One region of the Lachnoclostridium phytofermentans ISDg genome, then DNA from elsewhere that is predicted to be linked to it. Evidence: predicted binding sites of a transcription regulator. Region 1 holds the regulator's gene; each other region holds the start of a gene.
The links. The regulator Rex, encoded in region 1, represses fermentation and respiration genes when NADH is low (regulators of the CRP and FNR family bind a similar motif). The targets are predictions, from matches to a motif close to ATTGTTAANTANTTAACAAT.
Positions count from the first base shown of each region.

Region 1 (8,132 bases):
TCCATCATATTTTTCTGAGCATTTGGAATAATCCATTCAATCTTATTATTTAGCTCATTATCTACCTTTTCAAAATAATCCCCACGTTTGAATACAACCTGCTCTGATGTTGTGTCCGTAAAGAATGCCTCCAGGTTCGTACCTAAACATTGCAAAATATCGACTAGGGTGGCGATGGAAGGCGAAGTGATGTCACGTTCTAATTGAGAGATAAATCCTTTTGAAAGCTCCGCTCGATCTGCAAGCTCTTCTTGGGTTAAGCTTTTTTGAACTCGTAGTTCTTTAATTTTAGCACCTATCTTCATGCTGTTCACCAAACCTTTCTTTGTGGTTCATGTTTACATGTATCATCATTCGTTATGAAAAGGATAAGAGTGCAATTTTTGCACCGGTATTGTAATCTTATCCGATTATGTTCTTTTGAATTCCAGTAATAGGAAGTTGAGATTTTATTAAACCATAAGTTTAGCATTTCTAAACTAGACTTCTATTATTATACACGGATAAACTCGTATGTCAATATAAATTCTTTCTATTACTAAACTTTTTATGTCATTTTACTAAACTTAAAAAAAGATGGAAATAAAATAAGATTTAACTTACATTAGGAGTATAATGCTGCATCCAATTGGATTCAAAGATGGCTTAAGATATATTTTTTCCTTAGTATCTGACAAACTACGTGCCGCTTGCGTGGCTACTTTTGGATATTCTAAGCGTCTAATAATAAGGAGATGTGAAACGGAAGGAGCAAATTCATGAAGAGTAAAATATATTTATATTTATTTATATTACTTTTTACCGGAATATTAGTTGGATGTACTAAGAAACCTTTCTCTATAGAAAATACGAAGTTTAAGGCAGTGGTTATTGATAACAACAATGGTCTTTTAGTAAAACCGGATGTTGATTCCAATGAATTTAGGCTTGCTGATAAAATCAGTATAGGGGCTAACAGTGCAATGATATTTAATCAAGATAAAAAGGAAGTAGATTTAAATGAGATTCAGATTGGAGATGTAGTTAAAATCACTTATGACGGGATTATATTAGAATCATATCCTGCGCAGATTACTGCTGTTTATATTGAAATTTTTGAATCTAATCTATTAATAGATGGATATATTACTATAATTGATGATATTTACAAACTTGATAGTGGTTTAAATAGTGATATCAACATGATTGCTCTCAATTTAACTGAAGCAACGAATCTTTCAGAGATAGATAAGGAAATCTTACTGATGAAGTTATATGAAATGTATGGTCTGGAAGTAAAGGAAAGTACTTTTGATCAATTAGTGAAAGAAGGACTTATTAATGAAGAAGAGCTTTATTTTCCTACAGGTATTATTATAACCATTAGCAATTCGGAATATAATGAAGGTAAACAAACACTAGAGTATGTTATCAATAAATGGAGAAGTGGACTAGGTGCTATTGGTTATAAAGGTAAGGCAAAGTTTGATGGAGAAGAGTGGATAATATCAAAGAAAAGTATGTGGATTAGTTAATTATTTATGGTTTATCGTTCATAATAGGAGGTTAAGAAGGAGTATAGTTTAACAAAAAATATGATCAGCAAAAGTCTACAAAAGGTTATATATCAATCTTTTTGATTCTGCTGATCATTTTTATGTTTATCATATCTTTAGATCATTTATTATTAATTTCAATCATTAGTTACTCACTAAGTTCTTCCCATTGCTCCATAAGAACTTCTAATCTTTCTTCCAATTCCTTCTTTTCTTTATGAACTTCGATTAGTTTTGATGAGTTTGTATAGATAGAAGAGTCTGCAAGCAATACTTCCAGTTCCTCATTTCTTGCTTCCAAACGTGTAATTTCATCTTCAACTTTCTTTAATTCATTCTGACGCTTTCTAAGTTTGGCTTGCTCTTCTTTTTGCTGTTGCCAGTCTAGCTTATTCTCAGAAACTGGTTCTTGTGGAAAAGATGAAGTTTGTAATTCTTTATTTGCCTGATCTAGATGCTTATTGATTCGAAGTCCATTTAAAATATTATCGTTAGCGTCAGACTGATTATAGCCATTATTGTTGCCAAAGGCTCTCCATTCCATCTCTGGTTTCTTCTCAAGATAATAATCATAATTACCAATATAATTTAAGAAAGTCTGATTGGTTAAGTCAAGAATTCTGGAAGCAGTACGATTAATAAAATAACGGTCATGGGATACATAGAGCACCGTACCGGTATAATTGTTAATCGCATTCTCAAGTATTTCCTTTGATGTAATGTCAAGATGGTTGGTTGGCTCATCCATGATTAGGAAGTTTGCATCGGATAGCATAAGCTTTGCTAGAGATACGCGGCCACGCTCTCCACCACTGATATCTTTAATTAATTTAAATACATCATCGCCAGTGAATAAAAATGCAGCAAGGATATTACGTACTCTTGTGTTATCCATATTAGGATACGTATCTTGAATCTCGTCAAAGATTGTTTTGTCCATATTAAGAACATGATGTTCCTGATCATAGTAACCAACAAAAACCTTTGCACCAAGTTTTACATCTCCAGCATCGGCATTGATAATCTGATTAATTATTTTTAAGATGGTTGTTTTACCAGTACCGTTATTACCGATAATCGCAACTTTTTCACCACGTTTTACCTCAAAATTTAGTTGGTCAAACAGTGTTAGAGAACCATAGGATTTACGCAAATCAGTCACTGTTAGTACATCATTACCACTTATGATATTTGGTTCAAGGGCTATATGCATCTTATCATTTACAGTAACTGGTTTATCAAGGCGATCTATTTTATCCAACATCTTCTCACGACTTTCCGCACGTTTTATGGATTTTTCGCGGTTGAAGGAACGAAGTTTTGCTATGACCTCTTCTTGATGTTTAATTTCACGCTGCTGATTTAAGTAATGACGAATCATGGTTTCACGAAGTTGTTCTTTTTTCATTGCATAGTCAGAATAATTTCCTTCGAACATTGTCGCCTTTGTGTTATCTAATTCCACAACCTTGGAAACTACTTTATTAAGGAAGTAACGGTCATGGGCGATTACAACAACAGCTCCAGAATAATTCACTAAGAAAGTTTCTAACCAAGCGATAGATTCCATATCAAGGTGGTTGGTAGGCTCATCTAAGAAGATGATATCTGGTGTACTTAAGAGAAGCTTACCAAGAGCTACACGTGTTTTTTGTCCACCAGAAAGGGTTGATACTTTTTTGTTAAAATCTTCCTCCGTAAAGCCAAGACCTTTTAGTACACCAATTACTTCACTTTGGTAGGCATATCCATTCTTTAACTCAAAATCATGTGTTAGTCTTGAGTAGGAAGAAAGCATTCGTTCTAATTCTGCGCCAGTAGCTGATTTCATATCTATTTCAAGACGGCGAATTGTTTCTTCCATTTTAATTATATCTGATTTTATTGCTAAAACTTCTTCATAAATGGTACTATCTGTGGATAAGTCCTGATGTTGAGCAAGATATCCTACAGTTGCACCTTTAGCAAAGATAATCTCTCCTTCATCGGCAGTTAATTCACCCATGATGATTTTTATTAAGGTAGACTTTCCTGCACCATTAATTCCTACGATAGCTACTTTCTCACGCTCATTTACATGGAAAGCGACTTTATCGAGTATTGGAGTCGTTCCAAAGCTTTTACTAATATTCTTACATGCTAGTATCATGATGTTTCCTCACACTTCTGAAAGGAAGCTGTATAAGAGCTTCACAATAATATAACTTATCAGAAGTTTGCTTTATAAACTTCTGATAAAAGGTGCGCACTTTGCACCGTCAATCCGATTATTGGAACATGTTTTTGTTCCGATAATATAACTTATCAGAAGTTTGCTTTTTAAACTTCTGATAAAAGGTGCGCACTTTGCACCGCCAATCCGATTAATGAAAAAGTACGATTTCCGAACTTTTCCTTGTGAATAAAAAAGCAAAATGAAGTTTATAAGTATTTCATTTTGCATGATAAGAAGACAATATTTCTTCACACTTTCTTAACACCTGCAAATTCTATGAATAGAAGTGTATCGCAGGTGCATATTAACTGTAGAATATTCTAACATACGTAGTATCCTACGTCAAATCATTGACAGGTTATTCACAATTTACTATAATATTTATAATAAGAACACATCCTATCTGTGTATAGTCTGTTGTAATACCAGGGTTACAATCTTATAGATTTGGGGTATAAGAATAGGACAACCTGGAAGGAAAGATGGAGGGTTAGCATGTACGATAAAACAATTTCATCAGCAGTTATCAAGCGTCTTCCAAGATACTATCGTTATCTTGGAGAATTATTAGAGAATGATGTTGTGCGTATCTCTTCGAAAGAGTTAAGCGAAAAGATGAATGTTACAGCATCACAGATTCGTCAGGATCTAAATAACTTTGGCGGTTTTGGTCAACAAGGATATGGTTATAATGTAGAATATCTTTATACCGAGATTGGTAAAATACTTGGTCTGGATAAGAAATATAATGTTATTATTATTGGAGCAGGTAATTTAGGACAAGCGCTTGCAAATTATACAGATTTTGAGAGAAGAGGATTTTATATCTGTGGGATATTTGATGTTAATCCTAGATTGATAGGAATATCCATCCGTGGAATTGAAATCCGTTTAATTGATGAACTAGAAGAATTTATGAAAACAAATACTGTGAATATAGCAGCACTAACGATACCAAAAGCAAAAGCACCGCAGGTGGCGGCAGATTTAGTTAGCCTTGGTATTCATGCAATATGGAATTTTGCACCAACAGATCTAAATTTACCAAAAGATGTTATGGTTGAAAATGTTCACTTGGCAGAAAGCCTTATGAGACTGTCGTATAATTTAAAAGCGGCAGAAGAATCGGGGGAGAGTATTTGAGATTAGGAAAACGTTTTGGCGACAAGTCGGAACCAAAGACGAAATCTTTAAGCGATTTGGATGATTTAGATGAAGACTTCGATCTTGAGTTTGAGAATGTGAAAGTATCAAGTTATGTGGAACCTTCAAGGATGGAACCAAGAAAAATAAATCGGAGTAAAGTATTCTCTGAAATGAGTCTTCGTCAAATCTTTCGAAATCGAAAGATTCCAATAGTAACACTTGATGAACGCTTTATCAACTTATTCCCTGAGGAAAAGATGTCTGGAGTACAACGAAGGTTAAGGGATGAACTTGTCGAATTGATGAAGGATCAGAGCAGAGTCTTAGATGACATCAAAGGATTGAAACGATATAAGTCTCAACTGATGCAGGAAATAATGGATAACATGGAAGTTGATCATACACCGATTGGTAGGCTAAAAGAAAGAAAATTAGCTAAAAATCAAAAACTTATTGAAGATATCAATCAAAAGTTATTGATTGCAGAGGACAGTCTCGAAAAACTACCAGGTGAAATAGCTGCAAAAAATGAAGAATTGATGGTTGAGAGTTTACAGAGTTGCTATGGTAACATATTTGAAAAGAATTTAAGAAAAAAATCCTTAGAAGATGAAATCAGGGAAACTGAGGTAAAGCTGCGAAATTTAAAAAAGCAAAAACTTGAAATCGAGAAAGATTATCGTGGAACTTATACATATCTCTATGACATGCTAGGGACTGAGATGATGCGTAAGATTGACGAAGAACAAGATTTACTATAATGAATTAGAGTGGAGTTTCTTACCATGATTTTTGGAATTGGCACGGATATGATAGAAATTAACCGTGTAGTGAAAGCTTGCGAACGGAAAACATTTCTTACGAAGATTTATACGGAGCAGGAACAGAAGCTGCTTCTTTCGGATATACGAAAGGCAGCTTCGAATTTTGCTGTAAAAGAAGCAGTTGTAAAAATGTTTGGAACAGGTTTTCGTGCGATTGCACCAAATGAGATTGAAGTACTACGCGATAATCTTGGGAAACCTTATGTAAATTTATATGGAAATGCAGAAATTTTAGCGAAGGAACATAATGTCGAGAGGATTCATGTCTCTATAACAAATACGAAGGAATTAGTTAGTGCCTATGTAATAGGTGAGATTATCCGGGAGTAGGAGGCGGTTAGTTATGCGGTATGCACTAGATGCGGTGCAAATGAAAAACTTAGATAAGAAAACAATCGAGCAGATTGGAATTCCAGCAATGGTTCTCATGGAGCGTGCAGCACTTTATGTGGCGGAACAAGTCAGAGAACATGCAAAACCGACCGATAAGATCATCGCGGTTTGCGGAACCGGCAACAATGGCGGTGATGGGATTGCAGCTGCTCGCATTTTGCATTTATGGGGGTATCACGTAACCATCGGAATCATCGGTGAAATGGAAAAGTTTTCGAAAGAATGTAGAGAACAGTGGAAGATTGCGAAAAATTTAGGGTTATCCATCCGTACCGAATGGGAAATAACAGAATATAATATAGTAATTGACGGTATCTTTGGTATAGGCCTTGGCAAACCGGTGAGTGGTGAATATGCGAAGGTGATCCAAAGTATTAATCAAAGTGACTGTTATGTGGTTTCGATTGATATACCGTCTGGTATTAGTGCAAGTAATGGGCAAGTCTTTGGTTGTGCAGTAAAAGCAAACGAAACGGTTACTTTTGGTGAACAAAAACTTGGACTATTGCTTTACCCAGGGGCAACTTATGCTGGAAAGATTCATATCGCGGATATCGGATTTGCAAAGGAAAAACTGGACAGTCTTACCTACACTTACTACGAAACTACTGATTTAGATAAACTACCAATCAGAATGCCATATTCCAATAAAGGGAGCTATGGAAGAGTACTCGTGATTGCAGGAACAGAAAGCATGACTGGTGCAGCTTATTTTAGTGCGGCAGCAGCATATCGTATGGGAGCGGGTTTAGTAAAGATCCTTTCAGCGAAGAAGGCAATTCCTGTGCTTCAGGGAATGCTTCCGGAAGCTTTGTTTGCAGCCTATGATGAGGAGGATTATGAGGAACAGGTTAACAAAGCATTGGAGTTTGCAACTGTGATTGTTATAGGACCAGGTCTAGGGGTAGAGGCTATCGCTAAGAAATTATTGCTTAAAGTATGTAAAGAAGCGAAAGTGCCTCTTATTGTAGATGCAGATGGAATTAATTTACTGGCTATGTTGGCAGATGAAATGATACCTGATGTATTACAGCTAACAGACGAGGTTGAACGTTTGCATCAACGAATTTACTATATAAAGGAAATACTACCAGAAGGAACTATCTTGACACCTCATTTAAAGGAGCTTTCTAGGCTTACTTTATATCCACTTAATAAAATTCCTTGTAATTTAATTGACATAGCCAGCTATTGTACTTATAATAACTTAATGATTTATGTGTTAAAAGATAGCAGGACTATCGTTGCTTCGAAAGACTTGCGTTATATCAATGTATCCGGTACCCATGGAATGGCGACCGGAGGCAGCGGCGATGCACTCACGGGAATCATTGCTGGATTGATAGCAGGGGGACTTGAAGCAGGAAAGGCAGCAACACTAGGTGTGTATCTTCATGGACTGGCAGGAGAAGAAGCCGCCAAAGTAAAATCAACCTACTCTATGTTAGCTGGGGATATGATCGAAGCGTTGCCGGAGGTTTTAAGAAATCATGATTGAAGAAACGTATAATCAAAGATACTTGCGTGTAAGCGCTAATATTAATTTGGATGCTATTATTCATAATGTTGCGGAAGCTAGAAAGAACATAAAGAAAGAGACTGGGATTTTTGCTGTAATTAAGGCAGATGGTTATGGCCATGGAGCGGTTCCAATTGCAAGAGCTATTGATAATGACGTAGAAGCTTATGCAGTAGCGATTGTGGAAGAAGGAATAGAGCTTCGTGAGGCAGGTATAACAAAGCCTATCTTAATATTAGGATATACGGCTCCAGAACTTCTGACCGAAATAGTCCAATATGATTTGACTCAGACAGTTTTTCAACTGTCGATGGCAGAAAAATTGGATGAAATTGCAAGAACTCTTGGCAAGGTAGCCAAAATTCACATAAAGCTTGACACTGGTATGAGTAGAATAGGATACCAGCCGACAGCCGAAAGCATTGACGAAATTGTCAGGATGAAGAAACTTTCTAATTTAATGTTAGAGGGTATCTTTACTCATATGGCATGTGCGGATA
Region 1 is NC_010001.1:1,149,026-1,157,157, forward strand. It holds gene CPHY_RS04790 (helix-turn-helix domain-containing protein) at 1-305, opposite strand, end outside; gene CPHY_RS04795 (DUF3221 domain-containing protein) at 759-1,514, shown strand; gene abc-f (ribosomal protection-like ABC-F family protein) at 1,684-3,684, opposite strand; gene CPHY_RS04805 (redox-sensing transcriptional repressor Rex) at 4,246-4,893, shown strand; gene CPHY_RS04810 (hypothetical protein) at 4,890-5,657, shown strand; gene acpS (holo-ACP synthase) at 5,682-6,050, shown strand; gene CPHY_RS04820 (bifunctional ADP-dependent NAD(P)H-hydrate dehydratase/NAD(P)H-hydrate epimerase) at 6,064-7,611, shown strand; gene alr (alanine racemase) at 7,604-8,132, shown strand, end outside.

Region 2 (8,132 bases), 1.3 Mb from region 1:
AAGATTTATCTGCGAATAGAAACTTTTCTTATTAAAATAAAAAATGTCTCAGCGGTTTAATACCTGCACAGAGACATTTTTTATTTTTTCTAGTTTCTATTTATTAATGGATCTCTTAACATAAGTAGTATGCAAGATATCGTGTGCCTTATGGCTTCCAGGAGCACCAAGGAACTCATCATAAACCATCTTAACTGCTTCATTTTCATGAGACATACGCAAAGGATTTGCTGCATCGGAATCATAAAGAACCTTTGCACGAAGAGCACGAATATCCGTAAAGTTACGAACGCTTGCTGGAACTTGAGGCTGACCACCACCATTTACACAACCACCAGGACATCCCATGATTTCGATAAAGTGATAGTTTGCTTCTCCTGATTTTACTTTCTCAAGCAATTCTCTTGCATTGGAAAGACCAGAAGCTACAGCAACATTGACATCCATACCAGCAACTTGGAAGGTTGCTTCTTTGATGCCTTGTACACCACGAACTTCATTAAATTCAATTGGAGAATCACTATTTTCACCGGTTAACTTCCATACTGCAGTACGAAGAGCTGCTTCCATAACACCACCGGTTGCACCAAAGATAACAGCGGCACCGGTAGAGATACCAAGTGGATTGTCATACTGTTCGTCTGGTAAGGATAAGAATTTAAGGCCTACCTTATCAATAAGTCTTGCGAACTCACGTACAGTCAAGGAATAGTCAACGTCTGGAACACCTGCTGCGGATTGATCGTCACGGCCAAGTTCAAATTTCTTTGCGGTACATGGCATAATACTTACACTTACCATCTTTGCTGGGTCGATACCAAGCTTCTCAGCATAATATGTCTTTGCAATTGCACCGAACATCTGCTGTGGAGATTTACAGGAACTTAAGTTCTCTGTCATATCTGGGAAATAGTGCTCGCAGTATTTAATCCATCCTGGAGAACAGGAAGTAATGAGTGGTAATACTCCACCATTTTGTACACGATCAAGGAATTCTGTTGCTTCTTCCATAATGGTTAAGTCAGCACTGAAATTTGTATCAAATACTTTATCAAAGCCAATGCGACGAAGTGCAGCAACCATCTTGCCTTCCACATTCGTTCCGATTGGTAAGCCAAATGCTTCACCAAGTCCTGCACGAACAGCAGGTGCTGTTTGAACGAATACAAACTTCTCCGGATCTGCAATTGCTTCTAATACTGCATCGATGCTATCTTTTTCATAAAGTGCACCGGTAGGACAGACAGCGATACACTGGCCACAAGATACACAGCTTGTTTCGCCTAGTCCCATTTCAAAAGCAGAACCGATATTTGTCTTAAATCCTCGCTCATTTGCTCCAATTACGCCGATACCTTGTGTCATTGAGCACACAGCAGTACAACGTCTACAAAGAATACATTTATTATTATCACGAACCATATGAGCTGCGGTTTCATCGAGCTCATATAAGCCCTTCTCGCCATCATATAATGCTTCGTCATCAACACCAAGTTCTTTACATAATTTCTGTAATTCACAGTCCCCACTTCTTACGCAGGAGAGACATCTTCTGTCATGATTAGAAAGAATTAATTGCAAGGTTTTTTTTCTGGACTTTAATACTTTTGGAGTATTTGTAAATACCTCCATACCTTCATTTATTGGATATACACAGGAAGCTACTAAGCTTCTTGCACCTTTTACTTCTACTACACAGATACGGCAAGCACCAATTTCGTTGATTTCCTTTAGGTAACAAAGGGTTGGAATTTCAATGTGCGCTAATCTGGCAGCTTCTAAGATGGTCGAACCTGCCGGAGCAGAGACATCCATGCCGTTAATTTTTAAATTAATATTCGCCATAGTTTCCTCCATTATGCCACATTATGAAAATAGTCTTTTATTTTCACAATGCCACCATATTATTTCTTACTGATTGCACCGAATTTACATTTCTCCATACAAGCTCCACACTTGATACACTTATCTTGTATGATTACGTGAGGCTCGCGTACTTTACCTTCAATAGCATTGTTTGGACAGGTACGTGCACATAAGGTACATCCTTTACACATGTCTGCATCGATGGTATAGGAAAGTAAGGATTTACATACACCAGCTGGACATTTCTTGTCTACTACATGAGCAACATACTCGTCTCTGAAGTAGCGAAGTGTAGATAAAACTGGGTTTGGTGCTGTCTGGCCAAGACCACAGAGAGAATTATCTTTGATGTAATAGCAAAGTTCCTCTAACTTATCTAAATCCTCTAAGGTTCCATTACCCTTGGTAATCTTTTCGAGAATCTCTAACATACGCTTTGTACCGATTCGACATGGAGTACATTTACCACAAGACTCATCTACGGTGAATTCAAGGAAGAACTTAGCAATATCAACCATACAGTTGTCTTCATCCATTACGATAAGACCACCAGAACCCATCATAGAACCGATGGAAATCAGGTTATCGTAATCGATTGGAATATCAAAGTGCTCCACTGGAATACATCCGCCGGATGGTCCGCCGGTCTGAGCAGCCTTAAACTTCTTACCGTTAGGAATACCGCCACCGATTTGTTCTACAACTTCGCGAAGTGTAGTACCCATTGGGATTTCTACAAGACCAGTGTTCTTGATCTTGCCACCAAGAGCGAATACTTTCGTACCCTTGCTCTTTTCAGTACCCATAGATGCAAACCATTCGGATCCATTTAGAATAATCTGTGGGATATTAGCATAAGTTTCTACGTTATTTAATATAGTTGGTTTCTGGAATAATCCTTTTTGTGCTGGGAATGGAGGACGTGGACGAGGTTCACCACGGTTACCTTCAATAGAGGTCATAAGAGCTGTCTCTTCTCCACAAACGAAAGCACCAGCACCTAAACGAAGACCTACATCAAAGGAGAAATCGGTTCCGAATATATTATTCCCAAGAAGTCCATATTCTCTCGCCTGTTTGATTGCAATTTCAAGACGAGCAACAGCGATTGGGTATTCTGCACGAACGTAAATATATCCTTGGGTTGCTCCTATTGCATATCCTGCAATAGCCATGGCTTCTAATACAACGTGAGGGTCACCTTCTAATACAGAACGATCCATGAATGCACCTGGGTCACCTTCATCGGCATTACAGCAAACATATTTTTGATCAGCGTCATTTCCTTTTGCAAGTTTCCACTTTAAACCGGTTGGGAATCCGCCGCCTCCACGGCCACGTAACCCGCTGTCTAGGAGGACTTGTATTACATCGTCTGGGGTCATCTCAGTAAGAACCTTACCAAGTGCTTCGTACCCCCTTGTTCCTATGTATTCATCAATATTCTCTGGGTTAATTACACCACAATTACGAAGTGCTATTCTGTGCTGTTTTTTATAAAAATCCGTTTCGTTTAATGATTTGATACCATCTTCAGTAACAGTCTCATTATAGAGAAGGCGTTTCACAATTCTACCTTTTAATAAGTGCTCCGTTACGATTTCCGGGATGTCGTCAACATTTACCATAGAGTAAAATGTGCCTTCTGGATAAATTAACATAATAGGTCCCAAAGCACAAAGTCCGTGGCATCCTGTCTGAACGACAGCAACCTCTTCTTTTAGTCCGGCTTTTTCGATTTCAGTCTGTAACGCATTTAGAATCTGCTGACTTCCGGAGGAAGTACAACCAGTTCCGCCACAAACTAAGATGTGTGAACGATACATATTAGGTCCTCCTCGCTATTTAATATAATTTTGAATCGTATATTCCTTGACAATTTGTCCACGTACTAAGTGCTTTTCTACTACTTCAAGCGCTTTTTCTGCTGTCATCTTTACATAAGTTACTTTTTCTTTATCGGCTTCCGTAATCTCTACAATTGGTTCAAACTGACACAAACCGATACATCCTGTTTGTGTAACCACAATATTTGAAAGGCCTTTTTCTTGAACTGCGGTTGAAAGAGCATTAAGAACAGGTCTTGCTCCACTTGCGATACCGCAGGTAGCCATACCTACAACGACACGGATATTTGCTTCGGCTTCGTTACGAAGGCCAATTTGATTCTGCATCTTCTCCCGTATTGCTTTTAATTCTTCAAGAGATTTCATAATTCCTCCATTTCTGCGCATATTCTTTGCGCATATAATTACCAAATTCAAACGGATTATCTTAGAGAATGATTCCTTGGTCGACTTCTTGCTTATTTTCGCTTAAAAACTCTCGTATATAATTAGAAACATCAGGAGAATTAAGCGGTATTCCGTCAAGTATCATTCGAATTTCTCTGGTATCTAGGGTGAAACTTTTGTCATCTACGGTATATGTATATAAGAAATCTATCCGGTTATTCAATGTTATCAGCGTATGCATCGTGCTTGTCATGTCTCCAAGCGGCATCCGATCAATATGAGAGAGAATAAAACTTGCTGTAACCATGGTACCTTCCCCAACAACAGAATCTATGGAAAAGTTACCACCAGTGGAAGTCGCCGCATATTGAAAAAACGGTATTCCAAGCCCGACCTTACGGGTAGTTCGTGTTGTGAAAAAAGGGTCTAAGACATGGGTTACCTGCTCTTTTGTCATGCCACAGCCATTATCTTTAATTACTATAGTCATAGTATCCTTTTTTCTATCTGCAGTTACAGTTATAATAATGAGTGTTGCGTCTGCACGTATGGAATTTTGAGCCACATCTAATACGTTCAGAGAGATTTCCGGCATCATACTTGATTTCCTCTATTTCATATTCTATAAACAATGCGATTTTGAAGTTGAAAGGTACTAATAGGAATTAGCTTATGCGTATTTAGCAAGAATACCATCCAAGTCATCTACGGAAAGTCTTCCGTATACATCATCGTTAACGGTAAGAACAGGAGCTAAACCACAGGCACCAATACAACGGCAAGCTTCTAAAGAGAACTTACCGTCAGGGGTACATTCGCCGCTAGCAATACCAAGCTTCTCCATGAGTTTATTATAGATGTCACCAGAGCCTTTTACATAACAGGCGGTTCCAAGACATACGGAAATTTTGAATTTCCCTTTTGGTAAAAGAGAGAATTGAGAATAAAATGTTACTACTCCATAAATCTTTTCCAAAGGAATATCTAATGTGTTAGAAATAATGGTTTGAACTTCAATCGGAAGGTAACCATAGATTTCCTGTGCCTTCTGAAGTATTGGCATTAAGGCACCTTTGTCACTTTTAAGCTCTTCTATAACACTTATAAGTTCTGCCTCTTGCTCTTTTGTTCCAGCAAAAGGAACGGTTGATTTCTGTGAGCTCATGATAAAACCTCCTTGATAGTTTTTTAACAATCTTTTCGATGACATGTTGTCGAAAAACAATAGTATTATAGCATGGTATTAGTGAAAAATCCACAATGATATAAATTTAACAAATAGTAATCTTTAATTTTAGTATAACCAAATACACTATATACAATTGTATATGCAATAAAATACATGAAACATATTAAGCACATTAAATATTGAATTATTTATATGAAATATACAATAATACATAGAAAGTGGTTAATAAAATAACATATAGATTAAAATAATTATCCAGCTGGAGTTGAAAAGAACATTTGGTAATGTTATACTGATAAATAAGTAAAAATGTATAAAATTTATACAATATTGACAGTTTTATTGAAAAAAGGAAAGCCATAAAGATAAATAGAGTAAAAGAAGATGAGGAGGCATTCGCACATGACTGTAAGAGATGTGAAAGAAATACTTGGAGCACAGGTAATTAGCGGAGAAGAATTTTTAAATCGTGAGGCACAAACTGGTTGTGGATCCGATATGATGAGTGATGTACTTGCATTTGTCGAAGAACAATGCGTATTGTTAACCGGGTTGTGCAATTTACAGGTAATTCGCACAGCGGAGATGATGGATGTCGTATGTATCGTTTTTGTTCGAGGAAAAAGACCAGATGAAGCTATGATTGAGCTTGCAAATGAAAGAGAAATACCGTTATTATGTACCGGACATCGTATGTTTACAGCATGTGGTTTATTATATCAAAATGGTCTGCGAGGAGGTACCTCAAATTGAGCCAATCAATCACACTAACTTATACGATACCTGGTGATGATTTTACTAGAGCGGGGGAAGCATCTAGTGATGTTAAAAAGAAATTAAAGCAGATGGGAGCAAATCCGGAGGCTATAAGAAAGGTTGCCATCTCTATGTATGAGGGCGAGATAAACATGGTGATTCATGCTCATGGAGGAGATATCACGGTACATATCTCTTCTACAGAAATCATAATGATATTAAAAGATGAGGGACCAGGAATTGTAGATGTAGAACTTGCCATGCAGGCTGGATATTCCACTGCACCCGATAATGTTAGGGCACTGGGATTTGGGGCTGGCATGGGCCTTCCAAATATGAAAAAATACTCAGATGAAATGAGTATAAATACCATATTGGGAGAGGGGACTACTGTATCGTTGAAGGTTTATATGTAATTATGTTAGTATAAAGGAATGATGGATATATTAGAGTTGATGTATTAAGATATAGTGCATAAAGAATCAGCATAGCTTCCTATATGTTTTTTGTGTCTTGGAATGAAATATATACTAAGAGATATGCTAGGAGAGGGGGATGACGATGGGGAAGTTTCATACCGCGGTACGATTAGATGAAAACCTTTGTAAGGGCTGTATCAATTGCATTAAGCGTTGCCCTACCGAGGCAATAAGAGTTCGTAATCAAAAGGCGGTAATCACAAAGGAATTTTGTATCGACTGTGGTGAGTGTATTAGAATATGTCCTCATCATGCCAAGAATGCGACGTATGATAGTATGGATATGATTAAGCAATTCGAATATACCGTTGCCTTACCAGCACCTTCTTTGTATGCACAGATGAATAATTTAGATGATATTAATATTGTTTTAAATGCCTTAAAGTTAATGGGATTCTCTGATGTTTTTGAAGTAAGCGGTGCTGCTGAAATTGTATCTGCAGCAACTAGAATGTACATAGAAGAACATAAGGAGAAGTGGCCTGTTATTAGTACGGCATGCCCTGTGGTAACTAGATTGATTCGTGTCCGTTTTCCAAGCTTATTGGAGCATCTGCTTCCGTTAAAGGCGCCAGTTGATATTGCTGCGGAATTAGCTAGAAAAATAGCCATGGAAAAGACGGGACTTCCAAGTGAGAAAATAGGTATCTTTTTCATTTCACCATGCCCAGCGAAGGTTACAGCGGCAAAAAATCCGTTGGGATATGAAAAAAGTGAGGTGGATGGGGTACTTGCAATTAAGGATGTCTATCCTCAGTTAATTAGCTGTATGAAAACTGTAGCAGAAAGAGAAGAGTTAGAAGACCTTGCAATCGCAGGTAAAATAGGAATCAGCTGGGGTTCTAGTGGCGGTGAGGCAAGTGGACTTCTAACAGATAGTTACCTTGCAGCAGATGGAATTGAAAATATCATTCGAGTACTTGAGGATATGGAGGATCAGAAGTTTACGAATCTTGAGTTTATTGAACTGAATGCTTGTAATGGAGGCTGCGTTGGAGGGGTACTTACTGTTGAAAATCCATATGTTGCAAAAGTAAAACTAAAGAGACTTCGTAAATATATGCCTGTTGCAAGAACACATATTCCACTTGAAAGTATTGATATTGGCTGGACACAGGAAGTTGAATATGAACCTGTATTCAATCTTGGTGTCAGTTTACTTGAAAGTATCGGTAAGGTAGCAAAAGTAGAAGAACTTTGTAAGAAGTTTCCGGGGCTTGACTGTGGTTCTTGCGGAGCTCCGACTTGTAAGGCTCTTGCAGAGGATATTGTGAGAGGGGTTGCAGAGGAAAACTATTGCATCCATATCTTTAGAGAGTATGTAAGCAAGCTATCTGGTAAATTTACAAAGGATAATTAGAAGATTAGCAGGAGGTAAGGATGACAAAACAAGAGTTTATCAGGAGATGCAATTTTACAGTAATTAACGAAGGTGACAATCTAAATATGAAAGTAGAAACTCCATTTTGTTGTGATTTATTAAGTATTGCAATGAGTAAAATTCCAGTTGGAGCCGCTTGGGCAACTGTAATGGGTAATATAAATACGATAGCGGTTGCAACTTTAACGGAAGTAGCTTGTGTAATTTTATCGGAGGGAGTTACGATT
Region 2 is NC_010001.1:4,652,171-4,660,302, reverse strand. It holds gene CPHY_RS19695 (NADH-dependent [FeFe] hydrogenase, group A6) at 97-1,845, opposite strand; gene CPHY_RS19690 (NADH-quinone oxidoreductase subunit NuoF) at 1,905-3,692, opposite strand; gene CPHY_RS19685 ((2Fe-2S) ferredoxin domain-containing protein) at 3,708-4,079, opposite strand; gene CPHY_RS19680 (ATP-binding protein) at 4,141-4,698, opposite strand; gene CPHY_RS19675 (NADH-quinone oxidoreductase subunit NuoE family protein) at 4,771-5,265, opposite strand; gene CPHY_RS19670 (DRTGG domain-containing protein) at 5,692-6,042, shown strand; gene CPHY_RS19665 (ATP-binding protein) at 6,039-6,461, shown strand; gene CPHY_RS19660 ([Fe-Fe] hydrogenase large subunit C-terminal domain-containing protein) at 6,607-7,884, shown strand; gene CPHY_RS19655 (hypothetical protein) at 7,905-8,132, shown strand, end outside.
Region 2: a site for Rex is predicted at 5,277-5,296, ahead of CPHY_RS19675 (NADH-quinone oxidoreductase subunit NuoE family protein). Genes of this name have one in related genera too.

Region 3 (8,132 bases), 2.4 Mb from region 1:
TGATCCCTGATTCACTTGTACCAGAGATAGTACAACAAAAGGAAAGTCAATTGCAAATTTGCGATGCAGATTCCGACATTATCTTTGATGAAGAAAAGAAACCTTTAACCAAAGAAGAGTATTTACGTTTGAAAGAATTGGCTTTAAAATCTGCAAGCGATTTTTTGAAATTATATGAAATGATTCCCGATAAAAATAAAAGCGTTTTACCAAAAAGAAAAACCTTTTATGGTGATGCACCAAGAACAGCTTATGAGATGTATGAACATACCAAAAATGTAAACTCATACTATTTCGGAGAGATTAATACTCAAGTTGATAACAAAGGAACAATTTATACGTGTCGAAAAAAAGGATTTGAATTATTGGAGCAGAATTCTAATTATTTGATCAATCAATTAGTTGAAAGTAGTTATGATGAGTTTTGGTCTTTGAGAAAAGTTTTGAGACGTTTTATATGGCATGATAGAATACATGCCAAGGCAATGTATAAGATGGCTATTAAGACATTTGGCTATAATTCGGTTGAAAATGTATTTAAATTTAATACATAAGTTCAAATTTATCGATTACCTTATAAATAAAGGGAGTTACAGAGAACTAAAATGTTGAATAAAATCTAACACTTTGGTTCCCTGCACCCCCTTTACTTATACGATATTATAGTGGCATACAATTAAATGGTACACTATAACATCGTATACTCTATAACATCTTTTATACTTATTTATAATTTACAATCTGTCCAAAGTCAGGTTTTAAGCTAGCGCCACCAACTAAGCCACCATCGATATCTGATTGAGTAAATAATTCTGGTGCACTTGCAGCTGTAACGCTACCGCCATACTGAATACGAATAGCTTCTGCAGTTGTTTCACCATAAAGCTCACCGATACATACACGGATTGCAGCACAAACTTCCTGAGCTTGCTCTGTTGTTGCTACTTTACCTGTACCAATTGCCCAAATAGGTTCGTAAGCAATTACGGTTGTTGCTGCTTGCTCTGCTGTTACATTTAAGAAAGCTATTTTAATTTGCTGACGAATCCAGTCTATTGTAATTCCTTGCTCTCTTTGTGTTAAGGACTCACCGCAACAGATAATTGGAGTAATTCCGTGCTCTAATGCCTTTAATACTTTCTTATTTACTGTAATATCAGATTCTGCAAAGTATTCTCTTCTTTCAGAATGTCCAATTATAACATATTTTACGCCGATATCAGTTAACATGTTAGGAGCGATTTCTCCAGTATAAGCACCACTCTCTTCATAAAACATATTCTCAGCACCAATAGAAATGTTTGATCCCTTCGCTGCTTCAATTGCAGTTGTTAAAGAAATCGCTGGTACACAAAATACTACGTCTACATCATCATTTTTAACTAATGGCTTTAATTCTTCTATTAACTTAACAGTCTCACTTGGAGTCTTGTTCATTTTCCAGTTACCTGCAATAATTTTTCTACGCATTGTTTGTTCTCCTTATTCTTTTTAGTCTATTATGTATGATGGCTGCTTGTTAGGAGCGCATACCGCTTCAAACAAACAGCCATGCATCGACTATTGTATTATAACCAATAAAACTGAAAAGATTTATAATTTTATATTATTTATCGTTAGCTGCTACTACACCTGGAAGCTCTTTGCCTTCAAGGAACTCTAAGGAAGCACCGCCACCTGTTGAGATATGAGACATCTTGTCTCCAAATCCTAACTGATTAACAGCTGCTGCAGAATCACCACCACCGATGATTGTTGTAGCATCAATATCAGCCATAGCCTGAGCTACTGCGATTGTACCCTTTGCATAATTAGACATTTCGAATACACCCATTGGTCCATTCCATACTACTGTCTTAGCACTCTTAAGAGCATCTGCATAAAGTTCGCAAGTCTTTGGTCCAATATCAAGACCTTCTTCATCTGCTTCGATTTCTCCACGGCCAACTATTCTGGATGGAGCATCGTTACTGAACTCTTTTGCAACTACTGTGTCGATAGGAAGTAATAAGTTAACACCATTCTTCTTAGCTTTTTCCATCATTTCTTTTGCATAATCGATGTAATCAGCCTCTAATAAAGAATTACCAACTTCTTCTCCAAGAGCCTTCATGAAAGTATAAGCCATACCACCACCGATGATAAGGGTATCTACTTTATCAAGAAGGTTGTTAATTACGGAAATCTTAGAAGAAACTTTAGAACCACCAAGGATAGCGACTAAAGGTCTTACTGGATTATTTACTGCATTTCCTAAGAAGTCGATTTCTTTCTGCATTAAGTAACCAACTACTGCTGTATCAACAAACTGTGTGATACCAACATTAGAGCAATGTGCTCTATGAGCTGTACCAAATGCATCATTTACGAATACATCGCAAAGGGAAGCAAGTTCTTTAGAGAAAGCTTCACCATTTTTTGTCTCTTCTGCTCTGTAACGAGTATTCTCAAGTAATACTACATCTCCATCGTTCATAGCAGCAACAGCAGCCTTTGCATTCTCACCAACTACAGTTGCATCTGCAGCGAATTTAACTTCTTTAGAAAGTAATTTAGCTAAAGCTTCTGCAACAGGAGCTAGGGATAACTCTGGCTTTGGCTCTCCCTTTGGCTTACCAAGATGGGAGCAAAGAATAACCTTTCCACCATCATTGATTAATTTCTTAATAGTAGGAAGTGCAGCTACAAGACGAGTATCGTCTGTAATCTTTCCTTCTTGTAATGGTACGTTAAAGTCACAACGAACTAAAACTCTTTTTCCTTTTACATTGATATCATCAACTGATTTCTTGTTTAACATACGTAAAACTCCTTTCTTTATCGAAACAGCGAAACGGCTTCCCCGTTTTTCTGCAAAATTTATTCTAGGTAGGAGATATTTTCTATAACAATACACCTATGTGGATGTAAATTCAAGAAATTTCCTAGTAATTTAAAAAATGGGTCCGGTCCATAAAGACCGGACCCATACTGGATCTTCTATTATGCTAATTCAGCGAAGTACTTGATTGTTCTTACCATCTGGCTTGTGTAAGAATTCTCATTGTCGTACCAAGAAACGATCTTAACTAAAGTCTTTCCATCAGGAAGCTCTGTAACCTTAGTCTGAGTTGCATCGAATAAAGAACCATATCTAATTCCAATGACATCAGAAGATACTAACTCTTCCTCTGTGTAACCAAAAGATTCACTAGCTGCTGCCTTCATAGCTGCATTGATGTCATTCTTAGTTACTTTCTTGTTAACAACTGCTACTAACTCAGTAGTAGATCCTGTTGGAACTGGAACTCTTTGAGCTGCACCGTCTAATTTACCAGCTAAATCTGGAATAACTAAACCAATTGCCTTAGCAGCACCAGTGCTGTTAGGAACGATGTTACAAGCAGCTGCACGAGCTCTTCTTAAATCGCCTTTTCTGTGTGGTCCATCAAGTACCATCTGATCACCTGTGTAAGCGTGGATTGTAGTCATGAAACCTTTTTCAATTGAAGCTAACTTGTTTAATGTATCTGCCATAGGAGCTAAACAGTTTGTTGTACAAGAAGCTGCAGAAATGATTGTATCTTCAGCTGTTAATGTATTTTCATTTACGCTGAAAACGACAGTAGGAAGATCATCACCAGCTGGAGCGGAGATAACAACCTTCTTAGCACCAGCATCAATGTGTGCCTGAGATTTAGCCTTGGATACATAGAAACCTGTACATTCAAGTACAACGTCTACTCCAAGTGTTCCCCAAGGAAGTTTAGAAGCATCTGCTTCAGCATAAATTTTAATTTCCTTACCGTCAACTACGATAGAAGACTCTTTTGCTTCTACTGTGTGTCCGTCATATCTTCCCTGAGCTGAATCATACTTTAACAAATGAGCTAACATAGCTGGGCTTGTTAAATCGTTGATTGCTACTACTTCGTAACCTTCTGCGCCAAACATCTGTCTGAATGCAAGACGACCGATACGTCCAAAACCATTAATTGCTACTTTTACTGCCATGATTAAATTCCTCCTAAATGAAATTTTATAATATACTGTCATAAATACTAACCAAAGTGGACAGCTATTAATTTATTTCTTGGATTGTTAAGATTTTGTCAAAGACTAAGCCTGACTATAACCAAAATCCTTCTCTATTTTACCCAATTTGTAATATAATTTCAAGCAAATTTTATTATTTTACTAATTATTAACACTTAGGCTATAATTCAACCTTTTCCATTCTTTTTTTTGTGCATTTTATAATTATAATTTTGTTAATAAAAATGATAGGGTTAATAATTAAGCTGACTTATTTTTGATTTGTATTGTAACTATTATTAACTTGAAATTATGTTTATATTTCCCTTGAACAAAATGTTAGTATTTATTTAATAGGCCCCATCTTATTGAGTGGCCATAAACGAAAAATTGCTCTTCCACCGATGTTTTCTTTTTTCACCGGACCTACTTCTTCATAGCGACTATCTAGACTTACAGTTCTATTATCACCAAGTACAAAATATTCATCCTCTTCTAATGTAATTGGATTCGCCGCAAGACCAGGTTTTCTTATTGGGTCTTTTCCAAAGTCTTCCTTCAGTAATTCACCGTTAACAAAGATATCCTCACCAATGATTTGAACTGTTTCTCCTGGCATGCCAATAATACGTTTGATATAATATTCATCATCTCCTTTTTCGTGAGGATAAAATACAATCACATCAAAACGTTTTAATTTGTCAAAGTGATAAGATATTTTCTCTACCCATAGATTTTCACCATTATGCAGTGATGTTTCCATAGAGTCACCTACTACAATTGTTCTTTGTAGTATATATCTTGGTACAATAAAAGCTGCAAAATACAAGGCCACTATGTAGATTAAGATTTCAAACACAATCCGTTTCCTCGAACTCTTTCCTTCTGTGTGTGCCACTTCAGTTTCTAAATCATGATAACCATCTACTTCTTTATCTTCCATGCTATCACCGCCTATTTATGTTTTACTATACCAAAATCTCTAAAAGGCCATATAGTGCACCACGCACGGCCCAATATGGAATCTTGTTTTACTACACCAACACTTGGATCTCTACTGTCTTTACTATTATTTCTGTTATCACCAAGTACAAAATATTCACCTTCTCCAAGGACGATTTTTTCACCAGCAATACCTGCACTCTTAATGAGATTTTCAAGTCCATAATTCTCATCTAAACGTTCTCCATTGATAAGAATTACACTATCCATAATTTGCACTGTTTCTCCTGGTAATCCAATCACACGTTTGATATAGTATAACTCATTATCATCCTCATAAGGCTGAAAAACAATGACATCAAAACGTTTTGGCTCTGATAGGCTATACGAAATTTTCTCTAAAAGCACATGGTTATTATTATGGAGAGTTGGTTCCATGGAACTTCCGTTTACTTCAACAGGTTGAATTAGAAAACGCTGTACTAACAACACAACTACAAATATAATGATAAAGTAAGCTACCGTCTCTATGGATTGTCGTAAAAACGATTTACCATCCTGCATTCCTTTATCGTTTTCCACAGTTGCTGTCTCCTCTATTTTAATGTCATTACGCATAATTTCCCTTTCATTGGAACAGGCTGTTGCAAGTCGTCCTATAAGACATCTTTACAACAGCCCTCACACTTGTTATAGCTTATTCATTTTCATTTTCGTCATCTTCGCTTACGATCTTTACTTTAGATTTGTAAAGCTCTTCCACTGCTATAGAAAGTGGTTTATTGCAACTACTTTCTGTTAAAGGTTCTGCACCGTCAATAATTTGTCTAGCACGCTTTGCTGTAGCTAATACGATAGAATAACGGCTGTTTACTACTGGCTGTTCGCCTGGTTCTACCTCGCTATTAACTACCTGCATTAAGTCATTATAAGATGGATGTAGCATTTTAATATCTCCTTCCTTGACAATCCTTAATTTATTTTATAGAGCTTGGAAAACTTCATTGCTTTCTATGCTCTCTCGTTGGTTCACACGATTTGCAATTGTCTCGGGAAGCAATGCTGACAACACAATCTGTCCAGTTTCCATAACAACAACTGCTTTGCATTTTCTTCCACAAGTTGCATCCACACAGCTGCCGCTATCTTTTGCATTTTGAACCATTCTTTTTACCGGAGCTGCCTCCGGCCGTATTACAGAAATTATCTTACCTGCATTTACTACATTACCAAAACCAATATTAATCAGTTTATTCAACTGTATCCCCTCTTACTCAATGTTCTGTATCTGTTCTCGTATCTTTTCAATTTCAGTTTTTAAATCGATTGCTTGATTCGATACAGCCAAATCATTCGCCTTCGACAAGATGGTATTAGCTTCACGGTTCATTTCCTGAGCAATAAAATCTAATTTTCTTCCTACATTTACTGCTTCATTCAGAGTGCTCTTCATATTGTTGATATGAGCCCGTAACCGAACTGTTTCTTCATCTACACAGATTTTATCAGCAAATATGGTAATCTCCGTTGCTAAAACACTCTCATCAATGGAGGTTTCTCCTAATAGTTCCTTCACTTTATCAGACAGCTTTTTGCGATATTCTGAAACGATTTGAGGTTCTCTTTCTTCGATAAATTCTACAATCGCTAACATGCCATCTAACTTTGCATGAATATCTTCTAACAAATGCTCGCCTTCTGCGATTCGTGTCTCCACAAATTTTTCTGCAGCTGCTCTTACTGTTTTCTCTAGCAAATCCCATAGTTCTTGTTCATCCATGGTCTGATCCTCAAGTGTAAAAACATCTGGAAATCTTGATAATATGGAGGCTCTAACATCATTCTCTATACCAAAATCCCGGCTCATTTTTTCGAGACCGTTATAGTATTCTCTTGCAATATCCTCGTTGTATTTAACGCAAGCTTTACCTTCCGTGTAATCCTCGTATGTAATAAATACATCGACCTTTCCACGGCTAATATATTGTTTTAGAACGTTTCGAATACCTGATTCAAAAAAGTTTAATTTCTTAGGCAATTTTACCGAAATCTCAAGGTAACGGTGGTTGACAGATTTTAGCTCTACTATCAACTTACGTTCCCCGGTATCAATCTCACATCTACCAAAGCCAGTCATACTCTTTAACATATCAGCTCAATTCCTCTCGTGATAAGTTTGAAAGAAAACTATAAATTTTCTTTCCTACGGATATTTATGCCTGCGTCGTTCTCGGTGCAAATATCAGCATTCTAAACGCGCATGTTTTCAGTGAAGAAGAATTTCTTCACACTTTGGAATAACTCCTGTGATTCTTAGTTAACCTATTGTCTCGATTAGCCATTATCTAAAACATTATATATAAAAATAATTTGTTCGTCAAGTAATTTCTAGTTTTTGGTGATTAATTCCATACTTAATTAAAGTACACTAATTTTTCTTTTGGTTCCTCTGCCATTTCGATCTTCTTCGCATAAAGAACCGGTCCTTTTCCGTGATATTCCTTGTAGTATTCAACACGAACCTGCGCTGTTAACGTAATCCACATACGGTTCTTTAACTGATCAATAGCTACTGGACCCGCATAATCTGTCTTACATAGGAAGCCAATAAATGCAATATCATCTGCGCAACAAGTCATTGCAAATCTACCAGGGACAAATGCTCCCTTAGGAAATCGCTCTGTTTTATAAACCATGGCACGAAATGTAATTGTTTTCCCTTGATACATCTTGGGATTATCCATTGCATGCAAATACCATAGTCCATAGTCTTCATCACATAAGTCAATGTGGTCTGCTGTAATATCAAATGGTAGTACTTCTTCTCCAGCATCGGTCGTAACTCCGTCAACAGATTCATATACAATCTCTGCCTTTCGATTTACAGGCTTAATGGTACGTCTAATTGCAAGCTTATCCGTAGATTCATCACAACGATTTACTATTACGGTATCAGAATATTTAAATTGTGAAATCATGATGGATTTAAAGTTATTCATATAATTTTGGTAGGTGGACGCATCGATTAAAGTGATGATCTGTGCCATTTCAAGTGGCTCAGGTAACTCCATCTCTAAAAATTCTTCGGTATCCCACATACCATTGTACTCTATCATAATCCGCTGAGGTTTATAGCGCTCATAGCAACGTTTCAAAAATTCTTCATTAAATTCATC
Region 3 is NC_010001.1:3,525,749-3,533,880, forward strand. It holds gene CPHY_RS14875 (hypothetical protein) at 1-554, shown strand, start outside; gene tpiA (triose-phosphate isomerase) at 724-1,470, opposite strand; gene CPHY_RS14885 (phosphoglycerate kinase) at 1,607-2,800, opposite strand; gene gap (type I glyceraldehyde-3-phosphate dehydrogenase) at 2,983-3,993, opposite strand; gene lepB (signal peptidase I) at 4,361-4,957, opposite strand; gene lepB (signal peptidase I) at 4,969-5,538, opposite strand; gene rpoZ (DNA-directed RNA polymerase subunit omega) at 5,654-5,902, opposite strand; gene CPHY_RS14910 (DUF370 domain-containing protein) at 5,939-6,214, opposite strand; gene CPHY_RS14915 (YicC/YloC family endoribonuclease) at 6,227-7,105, opposite strand; gene CPHY_RS14920 (TIGR03943 family putative permease subunit) at 7,371-8,132, opposite strand, start outside.
Region 3: a site for Rex is predicted at 4,077-4,096, ahead of gap (type I glyceraldehyde-3-phosphate dehydrogenase). Genes of this name have one in related genera too.

Region 4 (8,132 bases), 1.0 Mb from region 1:
TAAGAGTTCTAACATTCGTTTGGTACCTTCACGGCATGGAACACATTTTCCACAGGATTCGTTCTGGGTAAAGTTCATGAAGAACCTAGCGACTTCCACCATACAGCTCTTATCATTCATAACAACAAGACCACCGGAACCTATCATTGCACCTACTTTTTTTAAGGAGTCAAAATCAAGTGGCATGTCAAGATGGTCATTCTCTGCATTTAATACAAGACACCCACCGGATGGACCGCCAATTTGTACCGCTTTAAACTCACCACCCTTTACACCGCCACCAATATCATAGATAACCTTACGAAGGGTAGTACCCATTGGTACTTCAATTAAGCCGGTATTCATAACATTACCTGTTAAGGCAAATGCTTTTGTTCCATAATTTTTTTCTAAACCATAAGTCTTATACCAGTCTGCACCTTTTAAGATGATAGACGGCACATTACAGAAGGTTTCTACGTTATTTAATACGGTAGGCTTCTCAAATAATCCCTTTTCTACCGTTCTAGGTGGCTTTACTCTAGGCATTCCACGGTTACCTTCGATGGAAGCGGTTAAGGCAGATCCTTCTCCACAAACAAAGGCACCTGCTCCTTGGCTAATTTTTAAAGCAAAGGAAAATCCAGAACCTAAGATATTACACCCGAGTAATCCTAAGCTCCTTGCTTGTTCGATTGCTGTCTCCAAACGGTGTACTGCAAGTGGATACTCTGCACGAACATAGATATAACCATAATGTGCTTTTGTTGCAATTCCTGCGATTATCATACCTTCTATCATTCGATGAGGATCACCCTCCATCATACTACGGTCCATAAAAGCACCTGGGTCACCTTCATCACCATTACAAACCACGTATTTGGTTTCTTCGGTCTGGCGAAGTACCTGTGCCCACTTCTTTCCGGTTGGGAACCCGCCGCCCCCACGACCACGAAGATAGGAATCGGAAATTTCATCTACAATAGATTCAGAGGTCATATCAAAGAGAGCTTTTGCTACTGCTTGATAGCCTCCCATAGCTATGTATTCGTTAATTGATTCTGCATTGATATGTCCGCAGTGTTCTAGGGCGACACGCGTCTGCTGTTTATAAAAAGGTATGTCTTCTTGTTTATTATAGGAGTTACCTTCGCTATCCTTATACAGAAGCCTTTCTACAACTCCATCTTTTATAATACTTTGCTCTACGATTTCTTCACAATCTTCTACTTTCACCTTGATGTAGAGAACTCCTGCCGGTTCGATACGAAGTAAAGGTCCCATCTCACAAAAACCATGGCATCCGCTCTTTTTTATACCTACAGCTTCATGCGGCTCATCCTCTAAGGATACGGAAACATCAAGCCCACTTTCCTCGATTAGTTCTTTTAGTCTGGCATAGATGTTTAAGGATCCACCAGCTACACAGCCAGTTCCACCACAGATTAGTATCTGTTTGTATTGGCTTTTAAAAGACTTTTGATAGCGGACTTTTAAGGCGTCCAATTCTTCTCTGCTTCTAATTAACATTGGAAAGCCTCCTCTCTTAACTGTTCAATGAGTGCTTTTGCTTTTTCTGGTGTCATTGCAGCATGAACGACATCATTTACCGTACATACTGGTGCTAAGCCGCATGCGCCAAGGCAGGATACTGTTTCCACGGTAAATATCATGTCATCTGTGGTTGGATTTTTCTCTGTAACACCAAGAACTTTACGGAATTCCTCCAAAATAGGGATGGACTTTCTAACATGGCAAGCAGTTCCGTCACAAATTTTTATAACGTATTTTCCTTTTGGCTCTAAGGAGAAGTTTTCATAAAAGGTTGCAACTCCATAGATCTTAGCTTCACTTAACTTTAGTTTTTCTGCTATGTAACAAAGTACTTCCTCCGGTAAATAGCGATATACTTTCTGTACTTCTTGCATAATCGCTATTACATGTGACTTATTATAGTCATGGGCTGTGAGGATGTTATCAATGAGCCCTTTTTCGTCTTGCCCTAACATAAGGTAGCTCCTTTCTCAATCCATACTTTTAGAAAAGCGACAGATTACTGTCGATTAATCTCAATAGGTGAATAAAAGATTGATAAATATTTATCAACTAGAACATATATTATCATGGATTTTGAACAAATACAAGAAGATTTATGAAATTCAAAGTTCAGAATAAGCACTAAAATTTGTATAATTGAACAATAAATGTATTTAATTTACAAAATTACTTAGGAATAGTACGAATTACATGAATTTAATTAAAAATTTAAGTACTCCACATAATGATAAAAATATAACGAGCTTATTGAAAAAAAGATGCAAATAGTATGGTTATGAGAGCACATCGCTCCTCAAAACATACTATTTGCATCTTTAATTATATTATGATTTCTTTATTTGCCTTTTTGCAAGTTAGTAAAGCATAATGAAAATTAGCAAACTATTATAGAAACTAATAACCTATTTATAGAAACTAATAAACTTATAGAAACTAACAAACTATAATGGAAACTAGAGAACTAGTGGCGATGCATCTGGATATTTAAATCCTGACAAGAATCTACGGTATCATAAATCTTACGATCATCTGCGGAGCTTAGTAGTTTCGCACGATTTTTAGCTGCAAATCGTCCTGTTAAGATACTTCCAGGTCCGTTGACGCAGCCACCTTCACAGCACATACCTTCCATAAAGTCCTCAGGGAATTTTCCTACTTTTAAAAGTGTGAGCGCTTTTTTACATTCCGCAGCTCCGTTACAACCAGCTACTGTTATTGGAGCGTCAATTCCTTTTTCCTTTAAGGCCTCTACGACAGAAGCAGTTACTCCGCCAGCTACAGCAAAGTTCTTAGCGAAAATACTACCTTGCTGTATGTTCTCACCAATTGTTTCAAGGTTAATATCTTTCGCACGTAGCATAGCGTATAATTCATCAAAGGTTAGAGCATAATCAGCTCCACCTTCTGCAATATGATCGAGTACTTCACCTTTCTTTGCAATACATGGGCCAATAAAGACAGTGATGGCATCTTCATGAATTGCCTTAATGTATTTGGCAGTTGCCTGCATAGGGGAAATCGTACTGGAGATATGTTCTACTAAACTAGGGTAATGATTTTTAATCATCTTAACAAAGGCAGGACAGCAAGAGGTAGTTTTTTTCATACCTTCCTTATAAGCCTCGGCCCATTCTTCTGCTTCAGAAGCAGCAACTAAATCTGCGCCAAGAGCAACTTCGTATACGCCGGTAAAACCTAACTGTTTTAATGCTTCTGTCATTACACCAGTGGTAGCGGTGGCACCAAACTGACCTTCAATTGCAGGTGCAATCATTGCATAAATTGGCTTATCTATACTTAATAAGTTAATAACATCTACCATAAAGGAGCGGTCAGAGATGGCACCAAATGGACAGTTATTAATACATTGTCCGCAATTGATACATTTTTCTTCATCAATGACTACAATATTGTTCTCATCCATAGAGATCGCATCAACTGGACAGCTTTTCTTACATGGACGCTTTAAATCGGCAATCGCATTGTATGGACAGGCACTCGCACACATTCCACATTCCTTACATTTGGCTGGATCGATGTGAGCACGGTCATGAGACATTGAGATTGCTTGAAAGTTACAAGCTTTTTGACAGCGTTTTCCCATACATTTTTGACAATTGTCTGTCACGAGAAATCGTGTAATAGGACATTCTTCGCATGCAGAAGAGATAACCTGTACGATGTTGCTGCTATCATGACTTAAGGATGGGGATTTTCCTTGTGCTAGACGAATTCTTTGACGGATGATTTCACGTTCTTTATAGACACAGCATCTAAAATTAGCCTGTGGTCCTGGTATCATCTCATAAGGAAGAACATCTTCCTTATCTGCTAATTGATTTTTAAATGCTAGTTTAGCTACCTCAAAGAGTACCTCATGTTTTATGGTTCCGATGTCATTATCTGTTTGTAACATATGTGGTTCCTTACCTTTCCAGACCGATTTTCGCGGTCACAACAAATTAATAGTACTTTACAATAGCTTCCTTTCCCATCTTATGAACGATATCAATAATCTGGGTAACGAGATTCATACGAATACTTAAATCAAAAGGAAGACTAGGGTTTTGATGCGCTTCGTTCATGGTACGACCAACAAAAAGATGAAGCTCCGTACATTCTTCGATAATTATTTTGGCAATCTTAGAACCGCCATTATCCTTATCTAACTCTAAGAAGAAGTCTTCATTTACCTCTTTTTCTACATATTCTCGCATGAGCTTTAGAGCCCTTGTCAGTGTTAATACTCCTTCCGTAACTAAATCAATCCCTTCAATATATGCAATTGGAGGCATATTTGGATCGGTATAGTTTAAGGAGGTGTGTATCGGACGATTTAATACACGTGCAACGATATTTGCTGAAGTACCGCCGCTAACGATTCGTGTAGCAGTACCTTCTAGAAACGCATAAACAGCTGTGGTATCATCCACCGGATTTAATGGGGGTCCGGTAAATAAATGCACTGGTTTTGAGTCGATGACTCTGGCAACCGCAACCGTAGTATCATCACCTGGTGATTGCATATACAAATCATCGCAAGCCTTACTAAGGATTGATACCAACCGTGATGCAGAAAGAGTTGAGTTTGTTGCCTGTACAGAGTACTCGGCCATATTAGTCCAGGTCCAACCAAAATTTAAGGCTTTGCCAACACCAGCATGAATTACTCCATCGCTCATTAGAATAAAGCAATCATTTAAGGCAACCTCAAAACGGTATTCACGAATGCACTTACCCTCTATCATACGTTCTTTGTATGGCACTGTCAATAGTGCACCATCACGAATAAAAACGCATGCTGGGTTATCAAATTCTACTAAATAAGCATCTCCGGTCTTAAAAATCTGTAGAATGCTAAAAGTAGAATAAGCAACCTGTCTAACTTGACATACGGGTAAGGTCTTAACGATTGTTTGTACACATTCTTCAATCCCAGCACCGTTTAAAAACATGGTTCCAAGAATTTTTGAAGTTAGAGTAGCGAGGATATTTGCTTTTACTCCGCTACCCATTCCATCAGCCAGTATGATGATATTAGAATCTTTTGTTTTTAAAATCTCAACTTTGTCACCACAGAGTTCTTCATTGTTCTTATTAAGACTCTTATAAGAGACATCGATTGTTACGCTCATCTTAACTCCAATTCCTGCGACTTGGCGCATTTTCGATTGTATTATATTCTAAAAAATATCATAAGGTTTCCCATCGTTTAGTATCGTATCCCGTAGTTTGGTTAGGGTAACTTTTGTTTCTGCTGTGGTTTCACCAAGTAAACCTGCAATTTCCTGTGCAACCTTCATCTGTTTATCAATAACACGTTGTGCCATCTCAATGGTTTCCACCTTCACTTTGTAAGCCTTACGGTCGAGTTCTTCTTGGTGTGAGATATCCTGAAAGATACCCAGTACACAGTTTTGTTCTTTAGAATATACAATGGTCTGCAAAGTTGCAAGATTTCGGTCTTCGTAGATGACTCTCTTTCCGATGATGTCTTTTTGTGTCTCTAGTACTGCCTGAAAATTACTATGGTCAATAAATTCATAGAGATACATTTCCTTAGCTACAGAGCGGGGAGTTCTAAAATATTTTTCAGCCGCCGCAGAAAACTCCATAATTTTCATCTCTGCATCTACGATAATAATAATATTTGGAGTCGTATCAAGAACGAAGTTGGCCATGGATTGTGCACGTTCGTGCATATAGGGGATGCACATATTAAGCTCTGCTTTCCCTTGGTAAACAGCATTTGCTTTATCACGGCAGGTAGCATAACCACAAGCACCGCAGTTTAACATATCCTCAGGTTTTGTTTTACCGATTTTCGCTAGTATCTGCATCACCTCTTTTTCCGTTGGGACCGGGTCCTTTGGGGATCGGCCAAGAAAGAACTTATCAAAATGAATTGGAGATTTCGTAAAAAAATCTTCCTCGGTAATTGGCGCCTTAGGAATGGATTCTTCCATGTCAAGTTTCACTTTAAACCGTGAGATTCGGGTTCGATCTATTGCAGGGCCTTTGATACAACCACCATTGCAGATATTTGCTTCGATGAAACAACCAGTTATTTCACCACGGTTCATGCTTTCTAGTAAGTCGATGCAGTTATTTATACCATGCACGTAAAATTTTCGATAATGATCGGACGTATTTTTGGATGCTACGACAGAGGAGAGAACACCGCTACTGATTGGATAGAGGCGATTTACAAGTGGATTTGGATTATCTGGAGGGGTATCTGGCTGTTTAAAGATATCAATACCTTCCTCTAGTAACCATTCTTCCAATTCTTTAAAGTTAATAACGGCATCAATAATACCAACTGTTCTTGGGTCACTTTCTGCTTCTCTTTTTTTTGAGATACAAGGACCAAGGAAAACAACTTTTACATTAGGACCATATTGTTCTCGTATAATTTTACCGTGAGCTATCATAGGAGATACAACCGGTGCTAAATATTTCGTTAGGGAGGGGTAGTAAATTTCTACGAGATCATTCAGACTAGGGCAGCAGGTAGTGATGATATTTTCCATCTCTCCTGCTGCAATTAAATTATCATATTCCCTCGTAACATAAGCCGCACCTTCTGCAGTTTCTCTGACTGCTGTGAAACCTAACTTTAATAAAGCACTAATTACCTGTCCGGGAGTGTTATAATGTAGCACACCCAGATAGGCAGGTGCAAGAGAAACTACAGTTTGGTACCCCTCTCTTAGATATCCTTTTACGCGTTCTAGATCACTGATTAGGGTTTTTGCATTCTGTGGACAAACTTCAAGACAGTGTCCACATAATATGCATTTATCATTCATAATATAAGCTTGTGCATCCTTAACAGTGATCGCTTTCACATCGCAGTTACGCACACACTTATAACAGTTTTTGCACTTTGCTTCTTTAAATCCAATCACATTCATTATGTAAGTCTCCTTAAAATCTCTCCGTGAAAGAAACTATCCGTATCCTTTGGAGTCAGGGAAAATGGTTCACCGTCTAGTTTTATGCAAACACCTTTTACACATTGCCCCATACAAAAAGCACCATTTAGTTCGACTTTACTTTTAAGTTTGTTCTCCGTAATTAAGGTTTCCAGTCTCGTTATTATTTCTCTGGAGCCTTTTAGATGACAGGAGCTCCCTACACATATTGTAACTACCATACCGTACCTCCTTATAGCGTGTGCTAAAAATTTAACAAAGATAAGGTTATTATAGCACTTCTTATTAAGGGATACAAGATTTCTTAAAGAAGCTTAGCATGGATTTTTATTCCATGCTAAGTGATTGAATTGCAATGCATCCAGGTCCACCCTGCGTAGTAAAAGCTGGGCTTAATTTATATATTATTACGTCAGAATGAGGGAAAGCTTCCTTTAATAATTCACTCGCTGTTATAGCAAGCGACTCCGCAAGAGAGTGAGAAACATAAAGCTTATGATGTTCTCCTATGTTATCGTCTTCTAGACTTCGAATAATTTCATGAATAGCTTTTTTAAAATTACGCTTTATTGAAAAATTACAAAGTTGCTTGCAATCCTTTGTTAAAGTCATAACAGGGACAAGATGAATTGTTTTGCCAACGAAAGCTGCAAGGTGACTTAATCTACCACCTCTCCGTAGATAATCGAAGTCTTGTGGTATTAGGAAAGAACGGGAACTTGCTATCATCTTTTCTAATTTAGATACGATTTCTGATATCGTGTGATTTTGATCAGCTAGATGTTTTGCATGCTCAACAAGCGTTCTGTGTGGGCCACACAGTGTCTTTGAATTTAGAACAGTGATTCGTTCGCTGTCCTTGGCCATGTCTTTCGCTAGTATAGCGGATTGATAAGTACCTGATAATCCATCTGCCATTGTGATGTTTAGAATCTCATCTTCTGGAAATCGATTATATAGGTCTACGACTCTGCCTATTGCAGGCTGTGAGGATAGAGGGATATGGCCTTGATGTATTAAGTCAACAAATTCCTCCGTTTGTATGTCATTAAACTCTTCGTAGGTAGTATCATTAATAGTTACTGCTAAAGGAGAAACATAGATTCCTTTTTCTTCTGCCTCACTTACGGAGTATAGAGTAGATGTGTCTGAAATTAT
Region 4 is NC_010001.1:117,536-125,667, forward strand. It holds gene CPHY_RS00530 (NADH-ubiquinone oxidoreductase-F iron-sulfur binding region domain-containing protein) at 1-1,509, opposite strand, end outside; gene CPHY_RS00535 (NADH-quinone oxidoreductase subunit NuoE family protein) at 1,503-1,988, opposite strand; gene CPHY_RS00540 (4Fe-4S dicluster domain-containing protein) at 2,498-3,952, opposite strand; gene CPHY_RS00545 (SpoIIE family protein phosphatase) at 3,999-5,171, opposite strand; gene CPHY_RS00550 ([Fe-Fe] hydrogenase large subunit C-terminal domain-containing protein) at 5,220-6,953, opposite strand; gene CPHY_RS00555 ((2Fe-2S) ferredoxin domain-containing protein) at 6,953-7,195, opposite strand; gene CPHY_RS00560 (DegV family protein) at 7,302-8,132, opposite strand, start outside.
Region 4: a site for Rex is predicted at 2,067-2,086, ahead of CPHY_RS00535 (NADH-quinone oxidoreductase subunit NuoE family protein). Genes of this name have one in related genera too.